Regions from separate parts of the Stenotrophomonas maltophilia group sp. SKK55 genome, predicted to be linked through region 1. Evidence: predicted binding sites of a transcription regulator. Region 1 holds the regulator's gene; the other holds the start of a gene.
What was found. The regulator FliA, encoded in region 1, starts transcription of late flagellar genes. The targets are predictions, from matches to a motif close to TAAAGTTTNNCNNNCNNNGGCCGATAA.
Positions count from the first base shown of each region.

Region 1 (8,445 bases):
CGTGGTGTTCGCGATCCTGACCATCATCAATTTCGTGGTCATCACCAAGGGCGCCGGCCGCGTCTCGGAAGTGACCGCGCGCTTCATCCTGGACGCGATGCCCGGCAAGCAGATGGCGATCGACGCCGACCTCAACGCCGGTTTGCTGACGCGTGAAGAAGCCAAGCTGCGCCGCGAGGAAGTCCGCGAGGAAGCCGACTTCTACGGTGCAATGGACGGTGCCAGCAAGTTCATCCGCGGCGATGCCATCGCCGGCATCCTGATCCAGTTCATCAACATGCTCGGCGGCCTGGCCGTGGGCGTGCTGCAGCATGGCATGCCGTTCGGCGACGCCGCCGCCACCTACACCCTGCTGTCGATCGGTGACGGCCTGGTGGCGCAGCTGCCGGCGCTGCTGGTGTCCAGCGCGGTGGCGATGCTGGTCACCCGTGCCTCGCGCTCGCAGGACATGGCCCAGGCCATGACCGGCCAGGTGTTCGGCCAGTACCGCGCGCTGGCGATCACCGCCGGCATCATCGGCCTGGTCGGCCTGGTGCCGGGCATGCCCAACGTCGCTTTCCTGACGCTGGCCTCGATCCTTGGCTTCATCGCCTGGAAGCTGTATCGCAAGACCAAGGCACCGGCTGCCGATGCGACAGGCAGTGGCACCGATGCTGCCGCACTCAATGCACTCGGCCGCCCGGCCGCCGCGGCACCGACCGCCGAACTGAGCTGGGACGAGCTGCGCCCGGTCGATCCACTGGGCCTGGAGGTCGGCTACCGGCTGATCCCGCTGGTGGACAGCAACCAGGGCGGTGAACTGATGGCGCGCATCAAGGGTGTGCGCCGCAAGCTGACCCAGGATGTCGGCTTCCTGATTCCCTCGGTGCACATCCGCGACAACCTGGAACTGCCGGCCAACGGCTACCGCGTGCTGGTGCATGGCGTGCCGGTGGCCACCGCCGAGATCCACCCCGACCGCGAGCTGGCCCTGGACCCGGGCAGCGCGCTCGGCGCACTGGAGGGCATTGCCGGCAAGGATCCCGCGTTCGGCCTGGATGCCACCTGGATCCAGCCGCACCAGCGCGCCCAGGCCGAAACGCTGGGCTACACGGTGGTCGACCCGGCCACCGTGGTCGCCACGCATCTGTCGCACCTGATCCGCGAACACGCACCCGAGCTGCTCGGCCATGAGGAAGTGCAACATCTGCTGGCCAACCTGGCCAAGAGCGCGCCCAAGCTCGTCGAAGATCTGACGCCCAAGGCGCTGCCGCTGTCGGCGGTGGTGCGCGTGCTGCAGAACCTGCTGGTCGAACGCATTCCGATCCGCCAGCTGCGCAAGATCGCCGAAGCACTGGTCGAACACGCGCCGAACAGCCAGGACCCGGCCGTGCTGACCGCCGCCGTGCGCACCGCACTGGGCCGCTTCATCGTGCAGGAGATCGCCGGAATGTCGGCGGAGCTGCCGGTGTTCACCCTCAACCCGCAATTGGAACGTGTCTTGCAGGAGTCCACGCAGGGCAACGGCGCCGCGCTGGAACCCGGACTCGCTGAGCGACTGCACCAGAGCCTGGCCGAATGTGTCAGCAAGCAGGAAGCCCGCAACGAGCCCGCGGTCGTGCTGGTACCTGGCCCGGTACGCGCCGCGCTGGCCCGCCTGGTCCGCCACAGCGTTCCTTCGCTGTCGGTCCTGGCCTACAGCGAGGTGCCGGAGGACAAGCGCCTGAAGCTGGTCGGAACGATCAGCTGACGCCGCCCGCCGATGCGCCAGAAAACAGACACCACTTTCGAACCAACGCAACAGACAGACACCAAGGGGAACCCGCACCGTGCAGACCACCGACCACCCGAGTTCCCCGACCGCCACCCCGCCGTCTTCGCCTCGTGACCACAGCATGAAAATCAAACGATTCGTCGCCGCCGACATGCGCTCGGCCATGAACCTGGTGCGCAAGGAGCATGGTCCTGACGCCGTGATCCTGTCCAACCGCCGGATCGAGGAAGGCATCGAGATCGTCGCCGCCGCCAACTACGACGAGAGCGCGGTACAGCGTGCACTGGAAGCCTCGCGCCGTGACGTTGCACCGCCGCCGGCACCCAAGCCGCGCACCGCCGCCGACGCGGTGATCGCCGCCGTCACCCGCCGCCGCAGCAGCCCCCCGGCACCGGAACCGGTTGCCGCCACCACCTCGGCGGTGGCCGCCCTCGCCCGTGCAGCAGTGGGCGCTACCGGCCGCACCCTCGACAGCGCCGACGAGATCGTGCCGACCCGCGGCAGCACCGGCTTTGCCGCCACGCTGGCACGCGCCGCCGTCAATGAACCGGCACTGCCGGACCAGATCTTCGCCCCGTTCGCCGAGGCCATCGTCGCTCCGGCGCCGGCACCGGCCGTCGTCGCGCCGGCCAACCGCGCCCGTTTCCAGATCGATCCGCCGCACCAGGCACATCACGAAAGCGTGGCGCCGGCGGTGCAGCCGCCGCCGCTGCCGACCGCAGCCCTGTCTGAAACGCAGCCGGAGGTCGCCGCCAGCGAACCGGCGTTGGCCGATGCCACCGTCGAAGCCGCGCCGACGCCGACACTCGCCCCAGCCCCGGTGCTGACCGTGGTCGCCCAGGACGACGCCGAGATCCGCCAGCTGCGCCAGGAAGTGGCCGGCATGCGCCAGGTGATCGAGCGCGAAATGAACCGCTTCACCGACGAGCGCCTGCGCGGCTGCCCGGTGCGCGCCACCGCGCTGGACCTGATGGACGAGTACGGCTTCGATGCTGGCCTGGCCCGCGACGTCGCCATGCAGATCCCGCTGGAGACCGAGGCGCACCGAGGCCGCGGCCTGATGCTGGGGCTGATCTCGCGCAAGCTGCCGATTGCCCCGGTCGACCCGCTGGAGGAAGGCGGCGTGATCGCGCTGGTGGGCCCGACCGGCGCCGGCAAGACCACCACCATCGCCAAGCTGGCCTCGCGGTTCGCCGAGAAGCACGCACCGCGTGACGTCGCTCTGGTCACCACCGACACCACCCGCATCGGCGCCCGCGAGCAGCTGTATGGCTACGGCCGGCAGCTCGGCATAGCCGTCCACGAGGCCAACAGCGGCACCGACCTGGACCAGCTGCTGGAACGCCTGAAGGACTACAAGCTGGTACTGATCGACACCGCCGGGCTGGGCCCGCGCGACCGCGCGCTGGCCGCCCAGCTGCAGTGGCTGCGCGCCGCGCGCCAGGTGCGCACCCTGCTGGTGCTGCCGGCCAACACCAGCTTCGGCGACATGGACGAGGTGGTCCGCCGCTTCGGTGCCGCCAACCTGCAGGGCCTGGTGCTGAGCAAGCTGGACGAAACCGGCCGCTTCGGCAACGCCCTGTCGGTGGCCGTGGACCACGCCCTGCCGATCACCTGGGTGACCGACGGCCAGGACGTTCCGGACGACCTGCACCGGGCCAGTGCGGCCAATCTCGTACTTCGCCTTGAAGATTTGCGCCGAGCGGCCGATATGCCCTGCAACCCGGAGTTGAACCATGCCGTCGCGTGAGTACGCCAAGCTGACCAAGACCTTCCCGCTGTCGGCCACCCGCAGCGAGCCGCTCGGCCCTGTGCGCACCATCGCAGTGACCGGCGGCAAGGGCGGCGTGGGCAAGACCAACGTGTCGGCCAACCTGGCCGTGGCGCTGGCCGGCATGGGCAAGCGCACGCTGCTGCTGGACGCCGACCTCGGCCTGGCCAACATCGACGTGATCCTGGGCTTGAACCCCACCTATACGCTGGCCGACCTGGTTGCCGGCCGCTGCTCGCTGGACGACGTCATCGTTGAAGGCCCGAACGGCGTGCTGGTGGTCCCGGCCGCGTCCGGCCGCCGGCACATGGCCGAGCTGGCCCCGGCCGAGCACGTCGGCCTGGTCAACGTGTTCTCCGAGCTGGAACGCGAGCTGGACATCATGGTGGTGGACACCGCCGCAGGCATCACCGACGGCGTGCTGACCTTCTGCCAGGCCGCGCAGGACACCGTGGTGGTGGTCTGTGACGAGCCGGCTTCAATCACCGACGCCTACGCGCTGATCAAGGTGCTCTCGCGCGAACGTGGCGTGGACCGCGTCCAGGTGGTGGCCAACATGGTGCGCGACCCCAACGAGGGCCGCGTACTGTACGAGAAGCTGACCCGCGTCTGCGAGAAGTTCCTCGCCGATGTCTCGCTGAACTACCTGGGCTGCGTGCCGCAGGATGACTGGCTGCGCCTGTCGGTGCAGCGCCAGCAGCCGGTGGTGAAGGCCTACCCGTCCAGCCCGTCCGCACTGGCCATCACCGAGATCGCGCGCCGCACAGCCCGCTGGCAGGCGCCCACCGAACCGCGCGGCGGCGTGGAGTTCTTCCTCGAACGCATCCTCAAGCAGCGCGGGGTGGCGGCATGAAAGGCGCGGCCCAATACAGGGAAGTCCAGCGCTCGGCGGCCAACGACGTCATCGCCCAGCACTCGGACCTGGTGCGGCGCATCGCCCACCATCTGGCCGCGCGCCTGCCGGCCAGCGTCGAAGTCGATGATCTGATCCAGGCCGGCATGATGGGCCTGATCGAAGCCTCGCGCAGCTACGACGCCGACCAGGGCGCCTCATTCGAGACCTACGCCTCGATCCGCATCCGCGGCTCGATGATCGACGAGATCCGCCGTGGCGACTGGGTGCCGCGTTCGGTGCACCGCCGTGCACGCGATGCTGCGGCCACCATCCGCCGCCTGGAACAGAGCAGCGGCCGCGCCGCCAGCGCCACCGAAGTGGCCGCCGCGATGGAGATGCCACTGCCCGAGTACCTGCGCCTGATGGAAGACGCCGCGCGTGGCCAGGTGCTGAGCCTGGAGTCGCGCATCGAGGACCAGGGCGAGCTGGACACGGTCGCCCAGGGTGGCCCGACCCCGCAGCAGGTGCTGGAGCGCAGCGAGTTCGGCCGCGAGCTGGGCAAGGCCATCGGCCATCTGCCCGAGCGCGAACAGCTGGTGCTCTCGCTCTACTACGAGCAGGAACTCAACCTGAAGGAGATCGGCGCGGTGCTCGGCGTGAGCGAGTCGCGGGTCTGCCAGATCCACGGCCAGGCCGTGCTGCGCCTGCGCGGCCGGCTGAAGGTATTCGAGGCCGTCGACGCCGGCCTCGAAGAATGAACATCCCCGAGGCAGCTGCCCCCGGCCGCCCGGAATGAACAACAAAGGAACTCTGCTTTGAACAAGAACATGCGCATCCTGATCGTGGACGACTTCTCGACCATGCGTCGCATCGTCAAGAACCTGCTGGGCGATCTGGGCTTCACCAACACCGCCGAAGCCGAGGACGGGCATGCCGCGCTGTCGCTGCTGCAGAGCCAGCCGTTCGATTTCGTGGTCACCGACTGGAACATGCCGGTCATGACCGGCATCGAGCTGCTCAAGGCGATCCGTGCCGATGCCAAGCTGAAGACCCTGCCGGTGCTGATGGTCACCGCCGAAGCCAAGCGCGAGCAGATCATCGAAGCGGCCCAGAACGGCGTGAACGGCTACATCATCAAGCCGTTCACCGCGCAGACGCTGGAAGAGAAGCTCGGCAAGATCTTCGAACGCCTGGCGGCCAGCGCCTGATGGACACCACGGTCGACAAGAATGCCCTCGCCCTGCGCCTGCAGGAAGCACTGGACGCACTGGAGTCCGGTGACGAAACCGCCTGGCGGCAACGCATCGACGGGCTGGTCGCGCTGCGCACGCAGCCGATGATGAGCGGCCTCTCGCGGCTGGCCCGCGAGCTCGGGCAGGCCCTGGGTGAACTGCCGACCGTACCCAGCGAGGCCGGCGAACTGGACGATGCCTGCGCACGCCTGGACCACGTGGTGGCGATGACCGAACAGGCGACGCACCGCACCCTGGACCTGGCCGAGGAATGCCGCAGCCTGACCGAACAGCTGCGCGCCGAAGGCCTGCAGCCGGGCCAGGATGCGCAGCTCGAGCGCATCCGCCACAACCTCACCGAGATCGCCCTGACCCAGAGCTACCAGGACCTGACCGGGCAGATCATCCGTCGCGTGGTCGGCATCGTCCGCCGCGTGCACGAGGGCTTCGGCGCGCTCGGCCTGCCGCCGGAACAGCATCGCACCGATCCGGAACTGGCCGGGCCGGCACTGAAGGGACTGGACCGCCACGCGGTCTCGCAGAACGACGCCGACGACCTGCTGTCGGACCTGGGGCTGTAAGCATGAGCGCGGTATCCGACGACATCACTGCCGATTTCATCATCGAGGCGCAGGAAATCCTGGATCGCCTGGGCGAACAGCTGGTGTCGCTGGAGCAGGCACCACAGGACACCGAGCAGCTCAACGCGGTGTTCCGGGGCTACCACACGCTCAAGGGCGGCGCCGGCTTCCTCGGCGTCACCGCCATGGTCGAGCTGTGCCACGCCGCCGAAGAAGCGCTGGGCATCGCGCGCGCGGGCCAGGCCGTGCTGCAGGCCCATCACTTCGATGCCGCCCAGCAATCGCTGGACTACCTGCAAGCGATGCTGGATGCAGTTTCCTCCGGCACCGAGCCGGGCTATGCGCCGCCGGAGCTGATCGCCCAGTTCGACATGCACGGAAGCGCCGCCGCGCCGGCCGCCCCGACCGCCGTAGCGGCGGCCGGTAGCGGCGACCTGATCACCGACGACGAATTCGAGGCCCTGCTCGACCAGCTGCACGGTGCTAACGCGCCGACTGCGGTCGCGCCGGCAAAGAAGGCTGACGACGGCCTGATCAGCGAAGACGAGTTCGAAGCCCTGCTCGACCAGCTGCACGGTGGCGCCGCACCCGGCGCCAAGCCCATCGCTGCCGCAGCGCCCGCACCGATTGCGGCATCACGCCCACTGGCCGCACCGGCCGCACCCGCACCGGCAGCGGCGACCAAGCCGGCCGCCAAGCCGCTGGCCGAAGCCGAACATACCGTGCGCGTGGACACCAAGCGCCTGGACGCGATCGTCAATCTGATCGGCGAACTGGTGCTGTCACGCAACCGGCTCAAGACCCTGCGTGCGCGCCTGCGCGACGAGGAACTGGACCGCGCCGTGTCGACCCTGGACATCGCCACCGCGCGCCTGCAGTCGGCGGTGATGCGTACCCGCATGCAGCCGGTGGGCAAGGTCTTCTCGCGCTTCCCCAAGGTCGCCCGAGACGTTGCCCGCTCGCTGAAGAAGGAAGTGGACCTGGAGCTGATCGGCGCCGAGACCGAGCTCGACCGCAACCTGGTCGAAGCGCTGGCCGACCCGCTGGTGCACCTGGTCCGCAACGCCATCGACCATGGCGTGGAAATGCCCGATCTGCGCGAAGCACAGGGCAAGCCGCGGATGGGCCATGTACGCCTGTCGGCCCAGCAGGAGGGCGACTACGTCAGCATTGAAGTGCAGGACGACGGTGCCGGCATCGATCCGGAGAAGCTGCGCGCGAAGGCGCGTGAGAAGGGCCTGATCGATCCGGAAGCTGCCGCGCGGCTGAGCAGCGAGGAGTGCCTGCACCTGGTGTTCCTGCCCGGCTTCTCGACCAAGCAGCAGGTCACGGATATCTCCGGCCGTGGCGTTGGCATGGATGTGGTGCAGTCGCGCATCCGCGAACTGAGTGGCCAGATCCAGATCCAGTCCGAGCTGGGCCGTGGCAGCCGCTTCCTGATCCGCGTGCCGCTCACCCTGGCGATCCTGCCGACCCTGCTGGTGCAGGCCGGCGAGGACGTCTATGCACTGCCGCTGGCGCGCGTGATGGAAGTGCTGCACGCGCCGCGCACCTCGCTGGGCTGGTTCGATGGCCGCGCCGTGCTCGACCGTCGTTCGCATACGCTGCCGCTGGTCGATCTGCGCCAGTGGCTGGATGTGACGCCGGCCGCCTCGACCCTGCTGACCATCGTGGTGCTGCAGGCCGGCGAAGCGCGCTTCGGCCTGGTCGTGGACCAGGTGCGCGGGCGCGAGGAAGTGGTCATCAAGCCACTGCCGAAAGCACTGCGCGGCCTGCGCGGTTACGCCGGTGCAACCCTGATCGGCGATGGTCGCATGGCGCTGATCCTGGATGTGGACGGCCTGCGCAGCCCGCACGACTGACCCCGCTTGCTGAACCCGTAAAACCGTGAAGTCGCACCAGTAGCCCGTACCGGTGTCTCAAGTCCCATTCATACAAGCCGATACCGGATCCATGGATAGACTCAGCCTCATTGGACTCTTTCTCGCCCTGGCCTCGCTGGTCGGCGGCAGCATCCTCAAGGGCGCCGGCCTCGCGTCGCTGTGGTCGCCTGCGGCGTTCGTGATCGTCATCGTCGGCACCGTCGCTGCGATCCTGCTGCACACCTCGCCGGCGGTGTTCAAGCATGCGTTCAGCATCGTGCGCTGGGTCGTGCGTCCACCGCACAGCGACCGCCGCGAGCTGATCCAGCAGATCGTCGAGTGGAGCAACATCGCCCGCCGCCAGGGCCTGCTGGGTCTGGAATCGCAGGTGGAAGCACAGCAGGACCCGTT
Region 1 is NZ_JBXUHP010000059.1:676,334-684,778, forward strand. It holds gene flhA (flagellar biosynthesis protein FlhA) at 1-1,729, shown strand, start outside; gene flhF (flagellar biosynthesis GTPase FlhF) at 1,875-3,503, shown strand; gene AC2A1N_RS21265 (MinD/ParA family ATP-binding protein) at 3,490-4,377, shown strand; gene AC2A1N_RS21270 (RNA polymerase sigma factor FliA) at 4,374-5,117, shown strand; gene cheY (chemotaxis response regulator CheY) at 5,175-5,567, shown strand; gene AC2A1N_RS21280 (protein phosphatase CheZ) at 5,567-6,172, shown strand; gene AC2A1N_RS21285 (chemotaxis protein CheA) at 6,175-8,034, shown strand; gene AC2A1N_RS21290 (flagellar motor protein) at 8,126-8,445, shown strand, end outside.

Region 2 (8,445 bases), on a different contig from region 1:
GAGGGTGACTGGCGGGAACAATTGTTGTTCATCTCAAAGGCATGGCCTGAGAGTCCTGGCGAAGATGATATTGATGGATTCGGCCTTTGGTTCTTGATCGATGCTCCGGCGGGCTTGGTTTGGATTGGCGCAGATGGCCGTGAGCATTGGACGTAGCATTCCAGTCCAAATCGATCACACCTCACCATCGATGGCAAACAGATGTTGGCGGCTGAGCTGGGCGTCAACATCGATACCAGCGCAGCGCGCGGTGAAGGCATTGCTGATGCAAGCACTTTGCTGATGGACAGGCAGGCGACGGCGGCTGCCGCAGGTACGGTGACGGCCACCAGCCAGCTGATTGCCAATGGTGTTTGCAGTGCGCATGTGAGCCGGTTCAGAAGAGAGGGGGCGGGATGAGTGTTGGTGATATGGGAGATTTCAAAGAAATTTCTGTTCAGGCTGCATATGTGTTGATGTGCGTTTTCCTGCAAAATTATTTGGATAGGGGTAGTAATCAGGACGCTCTTGTTGATCTATTATCTTCGGCGCGCTCTTTTTTGTGGGCAGATGACCTGCCCAACGATCCGGTAATGTGGGATGACTGGCGCGACGCGTTTGCAGAGGTCAACACCGCTGGGGGCGCACTTAATGCTGAATTCTGTGTCGCACAAATGAATTCATCGGGTGGGTGTTTGACGTTGCTGAATTCGTTCTCAGTAATGCTGGTATTCCCCGAGGCGATTTTTGATCGATCCGGTGAGGGTCTTCCACTGTTCGAAGTTATTGGGCGTCTCACGTCGCCTTTAAATGATTCCAGTTGCCTGAATGATTCCTCTGTCTGGGTTGAGTGGATGGAGTCGGTTGGAAAGGTTAGGTCGTAGGGGTTTGGGTAGCGGCTTCTCTGATGGCAATAGCGATTGAATGGGGTGGGGCGGGCGATGCAAGAGGATCTTGAATTCGGTTGTGAATTCGAAGTCGAGATTCTTGCCGGCCGCAGTAGGCCTCATGTTGAGGTGACAGAGGAGCCTGCCTGGAGCAAGGTTTAGTTTCGTGGCGAGTTTGGATAGAGGATAATGAAAGTAAGGATTGAACCCACCTTCGGCAGCGCCGTCGGTGAAGCGGTGCAGAGCACAGATGCAACCTCAGATGGGTTGAGCGAGAAGGAAGCACTGGCGATCGTGGTAGGTGACAGGTTCCGCGCCTATCTCCGTCACTGGAGGCTGTACGAAGCAAGCGGCAGGGCGCCAAGGCGATGGAACTGGCCGGCATTCCTGTTCTCGTCACTCTGGTTCTTCTTCCGGCGCATGCATGCGTGGGGCGCGATCTGGTTCATCCTTTCGCCGTTGCTGATGACCACCTTCGTGCTGCTGGGGCTGCCATGGTTGTCCTTGCTCTCTTTCCTGGTGTTTCGCGTACTTGCAGGAATTCTGGCGAATCCGCTGTACCTGTCGCATTGCCGAAGGATTGTCCGCAAGGTTGATGCCGAGCATCGCGGGGCACATCGGCGGCACCTTGAGCTGCAGAAGGCTGGTGGTGTCAGCTACACCGCTCTGGTGATCGCCTTGGCGGTAACGGCCTCACAGAACACCCTGATCAAACTGATCGTTGGTTCGATATCAGAGCCAACGCCCACGCAGTCTGCTGTGCACGTGGCGGCGAACCCGCCGTATCTGCCGGACCCGCAGATGGAGGAAGCAGAGCGGGTGGCGTACCAGGAGCAAATGCGTGCGATCACAATGACGGCGTGGCCAGCAGGTGTCCCCATCGAGGGCAATGCCTGCATTGTCGAGCTGCGACTGGCGCCCCCGGGGCGAGTGCTGGAGGCCAATGTTCTGGAGCCGTGCACGTTGAACGACGCCCAACGCGAGATGATGCTGGGTGAAATCAGGCGCACGGACTTCACGATCGAGGGGAAGATGCGGTTCTTCAACCGGCATACCCTCATTGGATTGTGATCGCTGACATCCGGCGAGAGTCGCTCTGGAAATGGGGCATGCAGGGAGATTATTGGTGAAAGAACAGCTCTTGACGATCGAGGAAGCTTACATGGCGATGTTCTACTTCCTCCAGATCGACTATTCCCGCGGCCCCAGCGATGAGATCGGGGGGCTGCTGGGTTCACTTGGCTGGAGTCTTAAGGAGGATCGAAGCCCCACGGATCCAGGTGCGTGGGAGGACTGGTTGGACGCGGTGAGAGCGTCCATGGGGAACAGCGAGGAGGGCATAAAGGATATGAGTGCTACCTACACTGATCTGAAGCGGTAGCCGGATTGTTGCGAGCTCCCATGGGTGAGGTGGGCAGGGGTAGTCCGTATGAATCAGGAATTCTTCAGGACAGAAATGAAGCCGAAGACGAAAGCGGCCATGCCGAGTCATGAAGCTGTTGGCTTCAGATTGATGGTTCGATAATGAGCATTTCGCTGTTTCTGGAAGTCGAAGCCGGTGCCGATCTGGGTGCCGTGCTGCACGCCCTGGATTCGATCCAGGCCGAGTACTCCGACGGTACTGACGGTCTGCGTGGATATCTTCCAGCATCCAACACTGGCTTCGGGTTCGGCATCGTCGACGCGCCGGAAGCTGTCGTAGCGGAAGGGATTGAGGCCTCGTGGCAGGTGGGCCTGCTCGGCTCGTTTCATTTCCGCGCGAGCGGGTTTGAACGTGCCTGGGAGGAAATCTGCCGCTTCAGCGCTACGCCGCGATGTGGGGTTCCGGTTTGTGCTCTCGTTCCAGTTCGAGAGCGTCTATGCGGCAAGGCTCGGGAAGGATCTGGTCCTTCCGGGGCCTGCTGCACCGTAATGCTGGATACCGGAGCGGCAGGCCCCGGCCCGATCTCATTCTGACTATCAGTGGCGATATACCTTATGGATATAACACGTCCGTGGGTCGTCTGATTTCACACCTGTCTGCACAGTTCCAGAGTTTTGGATCGATATAATAATATCGCCCTATAAAGTTTCCCTTGCCTGCGCCGCCATCGATCATACGGCCATGATCAAGGGAATTGAGATGCTCGCCCTACGCAACCTCCGAGTGGGATCCCGGCTGGGTGCCGGGTTCGGTTTGCTGCTGCTGTTCATCGTGGCCATCGTCGGCCTGGCGCTGTACGGAAACCATCTGAAGTCTGCCCAGTTCTCGAAAGTGGTGGACGTCAACATGGTGAAGATGCGGCTGTTGAACGAGATGCTGGATACCAACAACGCAGTGTTGATGCACCGCAGGCTGATGGTGATCAAGCGCGGCGAGGATTTCGACAAGGATTATCAGAAAGCGCAGGAGCTGTCGCAGACCTACGATGGTATCTGGGCCGAGTACATCAAGATTCCACGCGACGCCACCGGCGATGCCTTGGTTGCGAAAATCGACGCGGCACGCAAGGCGACAGACGCCTCCACCCAGCATCTGCACGAGCGCATGAAGGCGGGTGATTTTGACGGTGCGGCCAAGGAACTGCTCGCCGAGCACGGACTGGCTACCGCATGGAACGAGACGATCTCGACCCTGCTGCGGCATCAGGAGACACTGACCGCGCGCAGCCGCGAGGAATACCGTTCAACCGAATCCTGGACCGGCACGCTGTCGATCGTGTTCGGCGTGCTGAGCCTGATACTGGGCTCGCTGGCCGCGTGGGCCATCACCCGCAGCCTGACCCGCCCGCTGGAAGGTGCGGTGAAGCTGGCCGACGGCATCGCCAACGGGCGGCTGGACAACAGCATCGACGCGTCCGGCAACGATGAGGTGACGCAGCTGCTCAGGTCGATGCAGCGCATGCAGGCGCAGTTGCAGTCGGTGATGGCGGCGCAGGGCGAGTTGGCCCGTCAGCACGATGCAGGCAGCCTCAGCTATCGCATGGACGAAGGTGCCTTCCCCGGCGACTACGGGCGCATGGTGCACGAGACGAATGCGCTGGTCGGCTCGCACGTGCAAGTGCAGAACCGGCTGATCGAAGTGATGAAGCATTACGCCCGTGGCGACCTGTCGGTGGACATGGATCCGCTGCCGGGCGAGAAGGCGGCGATCACCCAGGCAATGGACGAGACCAAGACCAGCCTGTCGGCGATCAACAGCGAGATCCGCCGGTTGGCGACAGCGGCCGCGGCAGGCGACTTCAGCCTGCGCGGTGACGAAGGTCGCTTCGCCTACGATTTCCGCGACATGGTGGCCGGGCTCAATCGTCTGATGCAGACCACCGACGAGAACCTGGTACAGGTGTCGACGCTGCTGCAGGCGATTTCGCGCGGTGACCTCACCGTACGCATGCAAGGTGATTTCCACGGCGTGTTCGCCCGCATGCGCGATGACTGCAACGCCACCGTCGATCAGCTCAAGCAGATTGTCGGCCGCATCCAGTCCAGTGCGTCCAGCATCAACCTGGCAGCGGGCGAGATTGCCTCGGGCAACACCGATCTGTCGCGGCGTACCGAGCAGCAGGCGGCGAACCTGGAAGAGACGGCGGCGTCGATGGAGGAACTGACCTCCACCGTGAAGCAGAACGCCGAGCATGCACGCCAGGCCAACCAGCTCGCGATCGGCGCGCACGGTGTCGCCTCGCAGGGCGGCGAGGTGGTCGGCCAGGTGGTCACCACGATGTCGGCCATCGAAGCCTCGTCGAAGAAGATCGCCGAGATCATCAGCGTCATCGACGGCATCGCCTTCCAGACCAACATCCTGGCCTTGAACGCGGCGGTGGAAGCCGCGCGTGCCGGCGAGCAGGGCAGGGGCTTTGCGGTGGTGGCCAGTGAGGTGCGCACACTGGCGCAACGCTCAGCCGGCGCGGCCAAGGAGATCAAGGGCCTGATCGAGGATTCGGTCGGCAAGGTCGCCGATGGATCGGCGCTGGTCCGCCAGGCAGGCACTACGATGGGTGAGATCGTGGCGTCGGTGCAGCGCGTGACCGACATCATGGCCGAGATCTCTGCCGCGTCGCAGGAGCAGAGCTCGGGCATCGAACAGGTCAACCAGGCGGTGGTGCAGATGGACGAAACCACGCAGCAGAATGCGGCGCTGGTGGAAGAAGCCAGCGCGGCGGCACGCTCCATGGCGGAGCAGGCCACCCTGCTGGCCGAGGCGGTATCGGTGTTCCGCACCGGTGCGGCAACCGCGGCTGCACCCGTGCGTCCGGCCCTGGCTGCGGTGGCCGCGACGGTTACTCCGGTGCGCAGGCCGGCGGCACTGTCGCCGCGCATCGAGCCGACACTGGCGGCCAATGCCGGTGGTTGGGAAGAGTTCTAGAACGTGGCACGCCGGTAGGGAGACGGCGCCCATCACGACGGCTGATCGTGATGGGCGCGGATTTTCTTCCTGAACGCGCTATGGCCGATGAGGTGGCGGACACGCGCATTTCACTTCCGGTTGCCAACCGCAGGAGGAGACTTGCGCCATACCGGAACTCAGGAGATGGCCATGAAGACCTCGACCCGATTGCTTGTGCTGGGCACCCTGCTGGCGGCTTCGTCGGTGGCCGGCGCGCAGACGTATGGCCCGCGCGATGAGGGACGCAAGTTCAACGACGGCAGCCGCGTGGTCTGCAAGAACGTGGAAGTGCAGCGCAACTCGCGCGATCCGAACCGCATTGCGGGTACGGCCACGGGCGCAGTGATCGGCGGCCTGCTGGGCAACCAGGTGGGCGGCGGCAATGGCAAGAAGCTCGCTACCGTGGCCGGTGCTGTGGCCGGTGGCGCGGCCGGTCGCCAGATCCAGGGCAACAGCCAGCAGAAGAACGGCGACCGCGTGGTCGAGCGCCGTTGCGAGCGCGTCTATCGTTGATCGGTTGCCGGCAGCGCCCGTTCCCCCTTACACATCGCAGTACTCGAACGCCGGCCCCGCGCCGGCGTTCTTCGTTCCGGACCTGTATCGCTGACTCCGGCGTCGTGCCTATACTGCGCCGACTCAACGGATGAATGTCCAGTGAACGAATCGGCTCCAGCTCCCCAACCGGCACCGCTCGCAAGGCACGACCCGATACCGGAAGCGACTGCCCATCCCCATCGGGTGCGTGATCGCACCGATGAACTCGAGCTCTTCATTTCGGGCCTGCTGGCGTTCGCGCTGCTGGCTGTGCCGGGTTATCTGTTCGACGCCTGGGCGCGCAGCAGCCTGCACACCGAAGGCATGTACTTCCAGATGCTCTGGTTCGGTTTCAGCATCAGTGTCGGCATGTGCTATGTGCTGGCAGTGGCTTTGATCATCCACCTCACGGTGCGCGGCTACTGGATCGGGCTGATCGGCCTCAGGTCGCATTTCCCCGATGGCATTGACTGGGGGCGCCTGCCAAGAATGGGGGCGGTCACGCGCGCCTTCCTGCAGGCCCGGGACGGAGGCCTAGATGGCAGCATCGAACGTGCCGACCGGCTGGCGACGATGCTGTTCTCGACCACCCTGCTTGCCGTACAGACATTGGCGGGCACGCTGGTATTGGCCGTCCTGACGCTTGGTGTGTCGATGGTGATCGGCGCGCTGTCCGGTGGCGCCGATCATGTCGCCATGCTCGCCCTGTGCACCGTGCTGGCCGCAATGTTGGCGCTGGCTGTTACCCCCGGGATCCTGGAGAAGATCGTGGCGCGGCGGCAGGCGCGCGGGCGGCCCCATGAGCGACCGCAGCGACTGCTGCAGGGCATGCTGGCGGCACTGCAACGGGTTCCGCTGTTGCGCCTGATGCAGACCATGCAGCTGACCATGCAGAGCAACCTGCGCTCGCGCTCGTTCATGGCGGCCTACCTGTTCGCGGTGCTGGTAGCGATGCTGCTGGCGGCCGTGCAGGTGATGGCGTCGTTGAAGTTCTCGCTGTTCAACCGTTACCAGATCGTCACGGAAGCGGCGGTTGAGCACGGCATGCTGAGTGCGCATTACGAATCGATGCGTTCGGCGCATGACCAGCTGCTGCCGTACCCGATGATCCCGTCGGACACGATCAGCGGTGCGCAGCTTCGTTTGTTCATTCCGCATCGCCCGCAACGCGACAATCCGCTGGCGCGCCAGCATTGCACCGCACTTCCGGACGCGCGCAATGAGGCCACCGGGCAACAGGCCGCCAATGCCGCAGTGGAGTGCCTTTCCCGGCTCTGGCTGGTCAAGCTGGACGGCACCCCGGTCGACCTGCATGGCTTCGTGCCCATGGAGCGGCGTGACCTGGATATGCGGGGCCTGGTGGGGTACCTGCCTACCCGGGGACTCGCACCCGGACGCCATGACCTGGAGCTGGTGTGGAATGCTGCAGGCGGCGAGCGGGGGGCCGGACGGCGCCGCGCGTTCCGCATCCCGTTCTGGTACGCCCCGGATCCATAAACGTGGGTCAAAGCGGCCATGCCGCGCCGCTTGAACTGGCCGCTTACGACTTAATTCCCTCCGTCCCCTTTTGGGCGAGGAGGCGCCAGGAGGCGAGGCTGCCGTAGAGCAGCAGCAGGACGGTGAGGGTGATCAGTTCGTGGCTGACGTCGGCCAGGCGGGCGTCCATCTGGTTCAGGCGCACCATCAGATTGATGCCCGAGGTGGTCGGCAGCAGCTGTGCCAGCCAGACCAGCGGTTGCGGCGTCATCACCGCCGGCCACGACAGGTTGGCCAGGAAAAACAGCGGGATGGAGGTGGCGATGATGTACTGGAAGGCGCGCTCGCGGGTGCGGAAGAAGCTGCCGACGAACAGGCCGAAGGCCACGGTGGTGGCGATGAACAAGGTGCCGCCCAGCAGCTGGCCCATCGGGTTGCCGCCGCGTGGATAGTCCTGCACCCAGGCAGTGAAACCGGCGTACCAGAACAGGCCGAACAGGCCGATCAGGCCGAAGCCCAACGCCATGCCGGCCAACGTCGGCAGGTCGAAGCGCAGGCGCCGGCCCAGTGCGAGGCGGCGGCCGCCGAGCAGAACGCCGATGCCCATCAACAGCGTCTGGTGCACGATCAGCTCGGCCACGCCGGGCACGATGGCGCTGCCATAGCCTTCCTGCGTGTTGTACAGCGGGCGCTGCACCAGGGTGACCGGCGGTGCCTGCGGCGCACCCATGAAGGCGGCCTGGCCGACCACCGCATCACGCCCGAACGCACCCAGCGCATCAGCTACGCTGCCCAGCACCCAGCTGGCGCGGCCCAGGTAGGCACCGTTGCCAAGCAATACCAGCTTGGCCGGATGGCCGCGCAGGATGTCGCGCTCCAGGTTGGCCGGGATCACGACGATGCCTTCGGCGTGGCCGGCTTCGAGCTGCTGGCGTGCGCTGTCGACGTCCGCCGGTTGCCCGACCACGCGCGCAACGCGCAGTGCGTCGAGCTTGCGCAGCAGCTCGCGGCTGGTCGCGCTATGGTCCTCGTCCACCACCAGCACCGGCAGGTTGCCGGCCACCTGGTGCCGGTAGGCGGCTGGATAGAAGAACGAATACAGGATCACCGCACCGACCATCACCACGATCGCGTAGCGGTCGCACAGCACCGCCATCAGGGTCTGCCGCAGGCTGCGCCAGAGCATGCTCATGCGTCAGCCCC
Region 2 is NZ_JBXUHP010000018.1:703,148-711,592, reverse strand. It holds gene AC2A1N_RS12360 (DUF596 domain-containing protein) at 1-156, shown strand, start outside; gene AC2A1N_RS12355 (hypothetical protein) at 175-366, opposite strand; gene AC2A1N_RS12350 (hypothetical protein) at 396-863, shown strand; gene AC2A1N_RS12345 (DUF2628 domain-containing protein) at 1,056-1,937, shown strand; gene AC2A1N_RS12340 (hypothetical protein) at 1,993-2,247, shown strand; gene AC2A1N_RS12335 (hypothetical protein) at 2,391-2,822, shown strand; gene AC2A1N_RS12330 (methyl-accepting chemotaxis protein) at 2,989-5,211, shown strand; gene AC2A1N_RS12325 (glycine zipper 2TM domain-containing protein) at 5,377-5,745, shown strand; gene AC2A1N_RS12320 (hypothetical protein) at 5,971-7,263, shown strand; gene AC2A1N_RS12315 (ABC transporter permease) at 7,307-8,434, opposite strand; gene AC2A1N_RS12310 (ABC transporter permease) at 8,431-8,445, opposite strand, start outside.
Region 2: AC2A1N_RS12330 (methyl-accepting chemotaxis protein) is a predicted target of FliA. The motif match lies at 2,931-2,957, and genes of this name have one in related genera.